Regions from separate parts of the Sinorhizobium sp. NFACC03 genome, predicted to be linked through region 2. Evidence: predicted binding sites of a transcription regulator. Region 2 holds the regulator's gene; each other region holds the start of a gene.

Region 1 (3,275 bases), on a different contig from region 2:
ACCGATCCCGGATCTGCCTGACGAGCGGTCACGCCTTGACACCGGCTTCCTCCCTCAAACGTTTTTCAAGATGATGGATATCGACGCAGCCCTGCATGAAGTCAGGATCGGCAAAAATCCTTTCGTGCAGCGGAAGGTTCGTGGAAATGCCCTCGATCCTGGTTTCTGACAGGGCGACCTGCATGCGCCGGATCGCGTCGTCGCGGGTCGGCGCTTGGACGATCAGCTTGGCGATCAGGGAATCATAGTACGGGGAAACCCGGTATCCGGCCGAGACATGGGTATCTACGCGAATGCCCGGTCCGCTTGGAAAACGAACCGCTGAAATGCGACCGGGGGCAGCCACGAAAGTGGTTGGGTCCTCCGCGTTGATACGGCATTCGAAGGCGTGTCCTTGCGCCTCGCCGCGAAAACGGCTCGCGTCGAGCACGTCGCCTTGGGCCGAACGCAGCTGCTCGTGCACGAGATCGACGCCGGCTGTCGCCTCCGTTACGGGATGTTCGACCTGCAGCCGGGTGTTCATTTCGATGAAGTAGAACTCGCCGTGCTCGTAAAGAAACTCGAAGGTCCCGACCCCACGATAGCCGATCTGCCGGCAGGCCTCCGCGCAGCGCGCGCCGATCCTCTCTGCGAGTTCCGGCGCGATACCGGGTGCCGGCGCCTCCTCGACGACCTTCTGGTGCCGTCGCTGAACGGAGCAATCGCGATGACCAATCCACACGGCATTGCCGTGATTGTCGCAGAGCACCTGGAATTCGACATGGCGCGGGTGCTCGAGAAACTTTTCCACGTAGAGCTCGGGCTTGCCGAAGGCCCGGCGCGCCTCCTCGCGCGTGATCGCGACCGCATCGGCCATATCGGCGCCATCGCGCACGACGCGCATGCCCCGCCCGCCGCCGCCGCCGGCCGCCTTGACGATGACCGGGTAACCAATGGCCTCAGCGGTGGCGCGCACGGCATCTATGTTATCAGGTAGAGGCTCGCCCGGTCCCGGCACGCAAGGGACGCCGGCCGCCATCATCGCGCGCTTGGCAGCGATCTTGTCGCCCATGATGCGGATTGCCGAGGCCGGCGGGCCAACGAAAACCAGGCCGGCATTTTCGACCGCTTCGGCGAAATCGGCGTTCTCCGAGAGAAAACCGTAACCGGGATGGATCGCCTCCGCGCCGGTCACACGCGCCGCAAGGAGGATCGCCGCCTGGTTGAGATAGCTCCTTGTTGGTGCCGACGGCCCGATCGAGAGTGGACCACCGTCGCTCGGTGCTGCCGCGCCGGCCCTATCCGCCTCGGATGCAACACGGATCGGGCGAAGGCCGAGTTCCTTGCAGGCCCGTTCGATCCGCACGGCGATTTCTCCGCGATTGGCGATGAGGACGGACTGGAATGGATGGCCGATTTTCCGGGAGGCCTCGAAAAACGCGTCCATCACCCGATCTCCACGAGCGGGTCGCCGAAGGCGACCTCCTGGCCGTCCTCAAAGAAGACGCGCTTGACGATGCCGCCGAACGGAGCCGATATAGTCGTGAAGACCTTCATCGCCTCCACGATGCAAAGAGCTTGCCCCACTTCTACCGGCTCGCCTGCCGCCACCATTGGAGCGGATCCCGGGCTGTTTGACTGATGTACGATGCCTGAAGTCGAAGCACGAACGAGTTGCGTTTGCGGCTGGTCGTCCAACCTTGGCGGCTCGACCGTTGATGGCATTGCCTGCATGGTGGTTGGGATTTCCAGGTTGGCAACACGAGCCGGATTGCGAATGACGACAGTCGTGTCCGCATCGCTGACTGTCAGCTCCGAGACACGCGAACGCCCAACAAAGTCGAGAAGCGTCTTGATCTTTTGCAGATCCATTGTTTTCCCCACGGAACGAAGGTCACCGGGTGCGGTCCTGAGAGCCGTGATCCGTCCGGTGCAGTTGGGGAAATCTTACACAGCATCCTGTTTGATGGGGGCAGACAAACTTTGAATAGAGAGACCATCGCTCCCTCTCCCGCTGCTCCACGAGGACTCTTGGACGAATGGCCGACACGAGTTGGTCTCGAAGATCACAGATAATCCGGGCCGCTGTCACAACATCGTCATGAAACACACGAACAACTCGCTGCGTATAGATGGCGGAGGCTCAGATGGACTACTTCAGGCGCTTCACCTTTTTGTTCGCGACACCCGCCTTCGACAGCGAGGACCTGGAGGGGGCCCGCTACCACCAAATCGTCGAGGAGATCGAACGATCTGGTTTCGAGGTGGTGCGCGCGCGCAATCTCGAAGACGCTGAAATCGCCGTCCAGACGGACGCGGCCATCGGCTGCATGATGGTCGATTGGGGCAAGAAGGGTATGGAGGGCAAGACAGCCTCCCTCATCAATCTGATGCGCCGTCGCGGCCTCGAATTCCCCATCATTCTCTTGATCCGCCGCAAGCGCTTCGAGGATGTACCGGTCGAAGTGCTCGACTTCATCGACGGCTATGTCTTCCTGTCCGAGGAGACCCCTGCCTTCATCGCAAAGAACCTCATCAGCCGCCTCAAGCAGTACGCCGAGACGATGAAGACACCTTTCTTTGGCGCGCTGGTGGATTACGCCGAGGAAGGCAACCAGCTCTGGACATGTCCCGGCCATAATGGCGGCGTGTTCTATAGCCGCAGCCCGGTCGGACGCGTGTTTATGGAGCATCTGGGCGAAGCGGTATTCCGCGACGATCTCGACAATTCCGTGCTCGACCTCGGCGATCTCCTGACCCATGAGGGCCCGGCGCTCGCGGCGCAGAAGGAGGCCGCCAAGATTTTTGGCGCGGAGAAGACTTATTTCGTCCTCAACGGCACCTCGACCTCCAACAAGGTCGCGCTCTCCGCCCTCGTCACCGACGGCGACCTGGTTCTGTTCGACCGCAACAACCACAAGGCAGCGCATCACGGCGCGCTGATGATCTCCGGCGGTATCCCGGTCTATGTGCCGACCGCGCGAAACGCTCATGGCCTCATAGGGCCCATGGATTTTGGCTCTCTGAACGAGGAGACGCTGCGGCAGCGTATCCGCACCCACCCATTGGTCAAAGACCCCAACGCCTGGCAAAAGCCGCGCCCGTTTCGGGTGGCGGTGGTGGAACAGTGCACCTATGACGGCACGATCCACAATGCGGAGATGATCCTGAAGGCCATCGGGCATCTGTGCGACTACATCCTGTTCGATGAGGCCTGGGCGGGCTTCATGAAGTTTCATCCGCTCTATGCCGGACGTTTTGCCATGGGCCTTGCAGAACTCGGACCCGAAGCGCCG
Region 2 (3,275 bases):
GCCTACGGTCCGCGCATCCACGGACTTGCCCGCACCAAGGCGGACTTTGACGATGTGGTCGAGACCAGCCTGCAGAAGGCAGGTTTGTGGAACGAGGTGAAGGACCGCCTGCAGGAGCCGGGCACCGGCCTCTCCGGTGGTCAGCAGCAGCGCCTTTGCATCGCACGCGCTGTTGCCGTCAGCCCGGAAGTCATCCTGATGGACGAGCCCTGCTCGGCACTCGACCCGATCGCGACCGCCAAGGTCGAGGAACTCATCCACGAACTGCGCACGAACTTCACGATCGTCATCGTGACCCACTCGATGCAGCAGGCCGCCCGCGTGTCGCAGCGCACCGCCATGTTCCACCTCGGCAATCTCGTCGAGGAGAACGACACCGACAAGATGTTCACCAATCCGGATGACCAGCGCACCCAGGATTACATCATGGGCCGCTTCGGCTGAGGCCAATCACGGCTGCAACAGTCACTGGAAAGCGCCTGTAAGGATCGACGATCATGTCCATGCATATCATGTCCGCCTATGACGAAGAACTGAAGTACCTGACGCGCCGCATCTCGGAAATGGGCGGTCTCGCCGAGCAGATGGTCGCCGAATCCGTCCGCGCCCTAGTCAATTCCGACCTGGCGCTGGCGCAAAAGGTAATCTCGGACGACACCGTTCTCGATGATGCCGAGCGCCAGATCGGCGAGAAGGCGATTGTCACGATCGCCAAGCGCCAGCCGGTCGCCGCCGACCTTCGCGAGATCATGGGGTCGATCCGCATCGCCTCCGACCTGGAGCGTGTCGGCGACCTCGGCAAGAACACTGCCAAGCGCGTGATCGCGGTTGCCGGTTCGGGCATCCCGCGCAAGCTCGCCCGCGGTCTCGAGCATCTCGCCGAACTCGCTCTGGTGCAGCTCAAGGAAGTGCTCGACGTCTATGCCTCGCGTTCGCCGGAAAAGGCCAATAGCATTCGCGAACGCGACGAGGAGATCGACGCGATCTACACCTCGCTGTTCCGCGAGCTGCTCACCTACATGATGGAAGATCCGCGCAACATCACGCCCTGCACGCATCTTCTGTTCTGTGCCAAGAACATCGAGCGTATCGGCGACCACGCGACCAACATCGCCGAGACGATCTATTACATGGCGACGGGTGCCCAGCCGGAGGGCGAGCGCCCGAAGGATGACAACACGTCGACGTTGGGCTCGGTCAACGACTAGAAGGTTTGAGCGGGATGCGGGGGACAACCGCATACACTTTTCCTCATCCCGCTCTGGCGTCAAACGCGCCGTTCGCAATGCATGCCCATGAGTATCATCCGGTCGCGGCTTCGGTCGCGGCCCCGAATTCCTGCATCTGAAGCATGCGGCTTTTCGCACCGCCTTTGAAAATGGCGGGGATGCTCCAGATTTAGAGTGTCTGAGTGCCGGCCGGTCCGCTGGACCCGCGCGGCGCTCGCGGTAAGGAGACGTTACCTGATGTTGCCAAAAATCGCCGTGGTCGAAGACGAAGAGGCGCTGAGCGTCCTGCTGCGTTACAATCTGGAAGCTGAAGGCTTCGACGTCGATACGATCCTCAGGGGTGACGAGGCGGAGATCCGGCTACAGGAACGCCTGCCCGACCTTCTGATCCTCGACTGGATGTTGCCTGGCGTCTCCGGCATCGAGCTTTGCCGTAGGTTGCGCCAGCGCCCGGAGACGGAGCGGCTGCCGATCATCATGCTGACGGCGCGCGGCGAGGAAAGCGAGCGCGTTCGCGGTCTCGCGACCGGGGCCGACGACTATGTGGTCAAGCCCTTCTCCACGCCGGAGCTGATGGCCCGCGTCAAGGCGATGCTCCGCCGGGCGAAGCCCGAAGTTCTCTCGACGCTGCTGCGCTGCGGCGACATCGAGCTCGACCGGGAAACCCATCGCGTCCATCGTCGCAGCCGCGAAGTTCGCCTGGGGCCGACGGAGTTCCGCCTGCTGGAGTTCCTGATGTCCTCTCCGGGCCGTGTCTTCTCGCGCTCGCAGTTGCTGGACGGCGTCTGGGGCCACGACATCTATGTCGACGAGCGGACCGTCGACGTGCATGTCGGCCGCCTGCGCAAGGCGCTGAACTTCTCGACCATGCCTGATGTCATCCGCACCGTGCGCGGCGCCGGCTACTCGCTCGAAAGCTGAGAAGGGCAAACAGAAGTCAATGAAAAAGGGGCCGATCGGCCCCTTTCGTTTTGGTCCTGTGCGGATCCTTAGCGCATCCGACGGCGCTCGGCGGATGGCTGGTAGGCAAGCCGCGCATGGAAGCTGCAATAGGGCGAAGCTTCCGGGGAATCGTTGCCGCAGAAGTGGAACTCTTCCTTCAGCGGGTCGCCGATCGGCCACTTGCAGGTGCGTTCGGTGAGCTGGGTCAGCTCGAGGCGGCGCGACATCGGCACGACCACGTCGGTCTGGATGCTGAAATCCTGCTCGGCAACGAGATCGACTTCGATCTCTTCCTTGAGGACGGTGGCGCCGGACGGACGGGCAACGGTGCGGGTCGAAACGCGCGAGGCGTAGTTCGGAGCGCGCGGCGCCGAGGTCGGCCGCTTCGGGCGGGCTGCCGCAGTGGTGCTGCCGCCGGCTTTGGCGCGGCCGGGAAGGCTCAGGCGATGAACCTTGCCGATGACAGCGTTACGGCTGACGCCGCCGAGCTGTGCCGCGATCTGGCTTGCGCTCAGGCCCTCGGACCAAAGCTTCTTCAGTTTCTCCACCCGCTCGTCAGTCCAGTTCATTTCTGCACTCTCCGTTCTCAGCGTTGGGGATGGCAGAATCCCTCACCGCACCCCGGTTGAATCTCGAGGTTGCAAACGCGATAACTCTTTTGGTGACTAGGTCCGCCGCATGCGTCTAGTAATTGAATGTTAACGTACTGACCGCCGGACTCCGTGGCAAGAGTCCGGGGAATCACGCCGAATCGAATTCGTAGTTTTCCCCAACTTGCTCGATCAGCGTTGCATTTTTGCAAGCCCTTCCGGCCGATTTTTTCGTCGCAGGGAAATGGATCTCGTTACCGCGCTGCAAGGCTTGGTTTTGTTGACATTGCAGTGCGAAATAGGAATAGTGCCTGCGCCGCCGAAAGGCGGCATTTTTGATTTTTATCGGGCCGCATGAAGCAGCGGGACCGATGCCGATTGGAGTGAAGGAGAGCCTCGCATGACTGCAACCACGCCGCTTTACGATACCTACATGCGCGCGCCGTTGCGTTTCGAGCGAGGAGAGGGCGTCTGGCTGATCGCCGAAGACGGCTCGCGCTATCTCGACTTCGCT
Region 3 (3,275 bases), on a different contig from region 2:
GAGGATGGCCGAGCGCTCACCATAGGGCGCGAGCAGGGATTCGGCTTCTGCGACCAGTTGCTCCAGCCGCTCCTCTGCCCAGGCCTGGCCGTGCAGCGCGACCAGCGTGCCTTTGCCGCGGGCGGCGTCCTTGCCGGTCGCCTTGCCCATGGTCTCCGCGTCAGCAGTGAGGTCGAGCAGGTCGTCAGCGAGCTGGAAGGCAAGGCCGATCTTTTCGCCGAAGTGGCGAAGCCGGGCGCGGTCGTCTTTCGATGCGGCAGCGACGATGGCGCCCGCTTCGCAGGCGAAGCGGATGAGGGCGCCGGTTTTCATGGCCTGCAGCGTCACGATGCCGGCCTCGTCGGGCGGCGACTTCTCTGCTGCCAGATCGAGCGCCTGTCCGCCGGCCATGCCACCGTGGCCGGCGGCGCGTCCGAGCGCCAGGATCAGCTCCACTTTCTGGCCGTCCGTCAGCAGCGTTTCGGGGGCCGCGATGATGTCGAAGGCGAAGGTCAGCAGGCTGTCGCCGGCGAGGATCGCGGTTGCCTCGTCGAAGGCCTTGTGCACCGTCGGCTGGCCGCGGCGGATATCGTCGTCGTCCATCGCCGGCAGGTCGTCATGGACGAGGGAATAGCAATGGACGCATTCGAGCGCCGCCCCGACGCGCAAGGATGCATCCAAGCTGCCGCCGAGAAGATCCGCACATTCGATCACCAGAAAGGGGCGCAGCCGCTTGCCGCCGTTCAGCACGCCGTGCCGCATGGCCGCGAGCAGGTTTGCTGGTCGCGCAATCTCGTCGACCGCCGTCGCCGAGCCGAGCAGGCGCTCGAGCAGAGCTTCGACGGCGCGGGCATTGCCGGTGAGGCGGCGGGTGAAGGGCGATGTGTCCTGGCTCATGCGCGCTCTTTGGCACGGGCGAAGAGGGCTTTCAACGGGGATTCGTGTCGCAGCGGCGCGCTTTCCCTGGGACAGCCGCCTGGGCGCCTTGCCTTTTACCAGAAAGCCCGTTCAACTTTGCCGGACCATGCACTAAGAGAAGCGGATGGACAGCGAGGTGAACAGTCAGGCCGTGAACGTCGTTCCGGAAGCGCGCGAGGAGGGCGAAGTGCCTTCCAGTCGCTGGTCTTCGCTTCGCCGGACATTGCGCAAGAAACGCCGCCAGATCATCCTGGCTGTCCTGGGTTTCGTTGCCCTCCCCTATGTGCTGATCGTTCTCTATCTCGTCGAGTTCGTCCACCCGGTCTCCACCTTGATGCTGCGCGATCTCGTTCTGCTTCGCGGCTACGACCGCCAATGGGTCGATTTCGAGAACATCTCGCCGGTGCTCGTCCAATCGGTGATGATGTCGGAGGACGGTCAGTTCTGCGCCCATGACGGCGTCGACTGGGGCCAGATGCGCGGCGTGGTCGAGGATGCGCTTGAAGGGGAATCGACCCGTGGCGCCAGCACCATCCCGATGCAGACGGTCAAGAACCTCTACCTCTGGAACGGCCGCTCCTTCCTGCGCAAGGGCATGGAGCTGCCGCTGGCGGTCGCTGCCGATTTCGTCTGGAGCAAGCGGCGGATGATGGAGATCTATTTGAACGTCGCCGAATGGGGTGATGGGATCTACGGTATCGAGGCGGCGGCCCGCCACCATTTCGGCGTTTCCGCGGCGAAGCTCTCGCGCCGGCAGGCCGCACTGCTTGCGGTTTCGCTGCCCAACCCGAAAGAGCGCAATGTCGGCAAACCCGGCCGTGGGCTCAAGCGTCTGGCGAATTTGATCGAGCGTCGCGCCAGCCGCTCCGGCGGCTACATCACCTGCCTTTATGATTGAGATCAGACCTTTTCATTGGATGCGGTTGCCGGGGGATGTCATCCTGGCTTCGTAGAGTTCTGCCATCTGGGCCCTCTCTCCATTCAAAAGGCCCGATCGCTCCCATGACCTCGATTTCCCCTTCGCTTCTCGCCTTTGGCCGCAACGCGGACACCATTCCGCCGAAGCATCTCGGAACCCGCTACGCCACGGACGGCCGCTTCCTGCGTGAGCCGGGCAACACGGTCGTCTCCCACGTCACCGCCGGATCGCCGTCCGAGACGGCCGTGCTTGCCGTGCGCGAGCGTCTGATGGCGATGCCCGAGGCGGGGCAGTTCGCCTTCACGCATCCGTCCAGCCTGCACATGACGATCTTCCAGGGCATCATCGAATATCGTCGCAGGCTACCCTATTGGCCCGTCGATATGGCGCTCGATACACCGATCGATGTGATGACCGAACACTACTGTGCGCGGCTGAGGCACTTTGCGCCGTTGCAGCCCTTCCGTGCCCGCGTGACCGAGATCACGCCAACCGGTCTCGCGCTTGAAGGCGACAGCGTCGCCGATCGGGCTTGCCTCAAGGCCTGGCGCGATGCTTTCGCCGAAGTCTTCGGCTATCGCCATCCTGATCATGACGACTATGCGTTTCACATCACCTTCGCCTATGTCATCGACTGGCTCGATGACGCGGCACTGCCGCGCTGGCAGGAAATGTTGAGCGAACAACTCGCCTGCCTCAGGGAGCGGGCGCCGGTGATCGAGCTCGATCCGCCGGCCTTCTGCTCGTTCGAGGACATGAACCATTTCGAGGAACTGATCGTTTTCTCGGACAGATCAGCAATCACGGCCAGCAATTAAGGCCAGCATCAAGGAATGTAGATGACCGGACTTACCCTTTACGTCGGCAACAAGAACTATTCGTCCTGGTCGATGCGGCCCTGGATGGCGATGACCGCCGCGGGCATCGCCTTCGAGGACGTGGTCATTCCCTTCGATTTCGCGGCCGGCAATCCTGATATCCGCGCGATCTCGCCGACCGGAAAGGTGCCGCTGCTGCGCCACGGCGATCTGCTCGTCTGGGAATCGCTGGCGATCATCGAATATGTCGCCGAGCTCTTTCCCGACGCCGGGCTTTGGCCGTCCGATCGCCAGGCCCGCGCCCGGGCCCGCAGCTATTCCATGGAGATGCTCTCCGGTTTCAGGGCGCTGCGCGGTGCCTGCCCGATGAACATCCGCCGGGAGAGGCGGGCGCTTCAGGTGGATGCCGACGTTCGCGCTGATGTCGTGCGCATCGAGCAGATCTGGAAGGAGGCGCTTGCCCACTCCGGCGGGCCGTTCCTCTTCGGATCCTTCAGCGCGGCCGATGCAATGTACGCGCCTGTGGTCAACCGCTTCGACGTCTACGATCTCGTTGCGGATCAAGAAACGCTCGGCTACATGCAACGGGTGAAGGCACATTTCGCTTTCCGGAAGTGGGAAGAGGCTGCCCGCGCCGAGCC

What was found. The regulator PhoB, encoded in region 2, activates phosphate uptake and scavenging genes when phosphate is short. The targets are predictions, from matches to a motif close to TGTCATNNANCTGTCAT.
Region 1: BLU35_RS17140 (Orn/Lys/Arg family decarboxylase) is a predicted target of PhoB. The motif match lies at 2,066-2,082, and genes of this name have one in related genera.
Region 3: BLU35_RS13840 (DUF1868 domain-containing protein) is a predicted target of PhoB. The motif match lies at 1,832-1,848, and genes of this name have one in related genera.

The regions. Positions count from the first base shown of each region.
Region 1 is NZ_FMXF01000012.1:161,929-165,203, reverse strand. It holds gene BLU35_RS17155 (biotin/lipoyl attachment domain-containing protein) at 1-42, opposite strand, end outside; gene BLU35_RS17150 (acetyl-CoA carboxylase biotin carboxylase subunit) at 29-1,426, opposite strand; gene BLU35_RS17145 (acetyl-CoA carboxylase biotin carboxyl carrier protein) at 1,426-1,851, opposite strand; gene BLU35_RS17140 (Orn/Lys/Arg family decarboxylase) at 2,127-3,275, shown strand, end outside.
Region 2 is NZ_FMXF01000001.1:75,279-78,553, forward strand. It holds gene pstB (phosphate ABC transporter ATP-binding protein PstB) at 1-444, shown strand, start outside; gene phoU (phosphate signaling complex protein PhoU) at 495-1,208, shown strand; gene phoB (phosphate regulon transcriptional regulator PhoB) at 1,467-2,150, shown strand; gene BLU35_RS00370 (GcrA family cell cycle regulator) at 2,219-2,740, opposite strand; gene BLU35_RS00375 (aspartate aminotransferase family protein) at 3,162-3,275, shown strand, end outside.
Region 3 is NZ_FMXF01000009.1:11,814-15,088, reverse strand. It holds gene BLU35_RS13850 (polyprenyl synthetase family protein) at 1-876, opposite strand, end outside; gene mtgA (monofunctional biosynthetic peptidoglycan transglycosylase) at 1,022-1,795, shown strand; gene BLU35_RS13840 (DUF1868 domain-containing protein) at 1,900-2,634, shown strand; gene BLU35_RS13835 (glutathione S-transferase family protein) at 2,656-3,275, shown strand, end outside.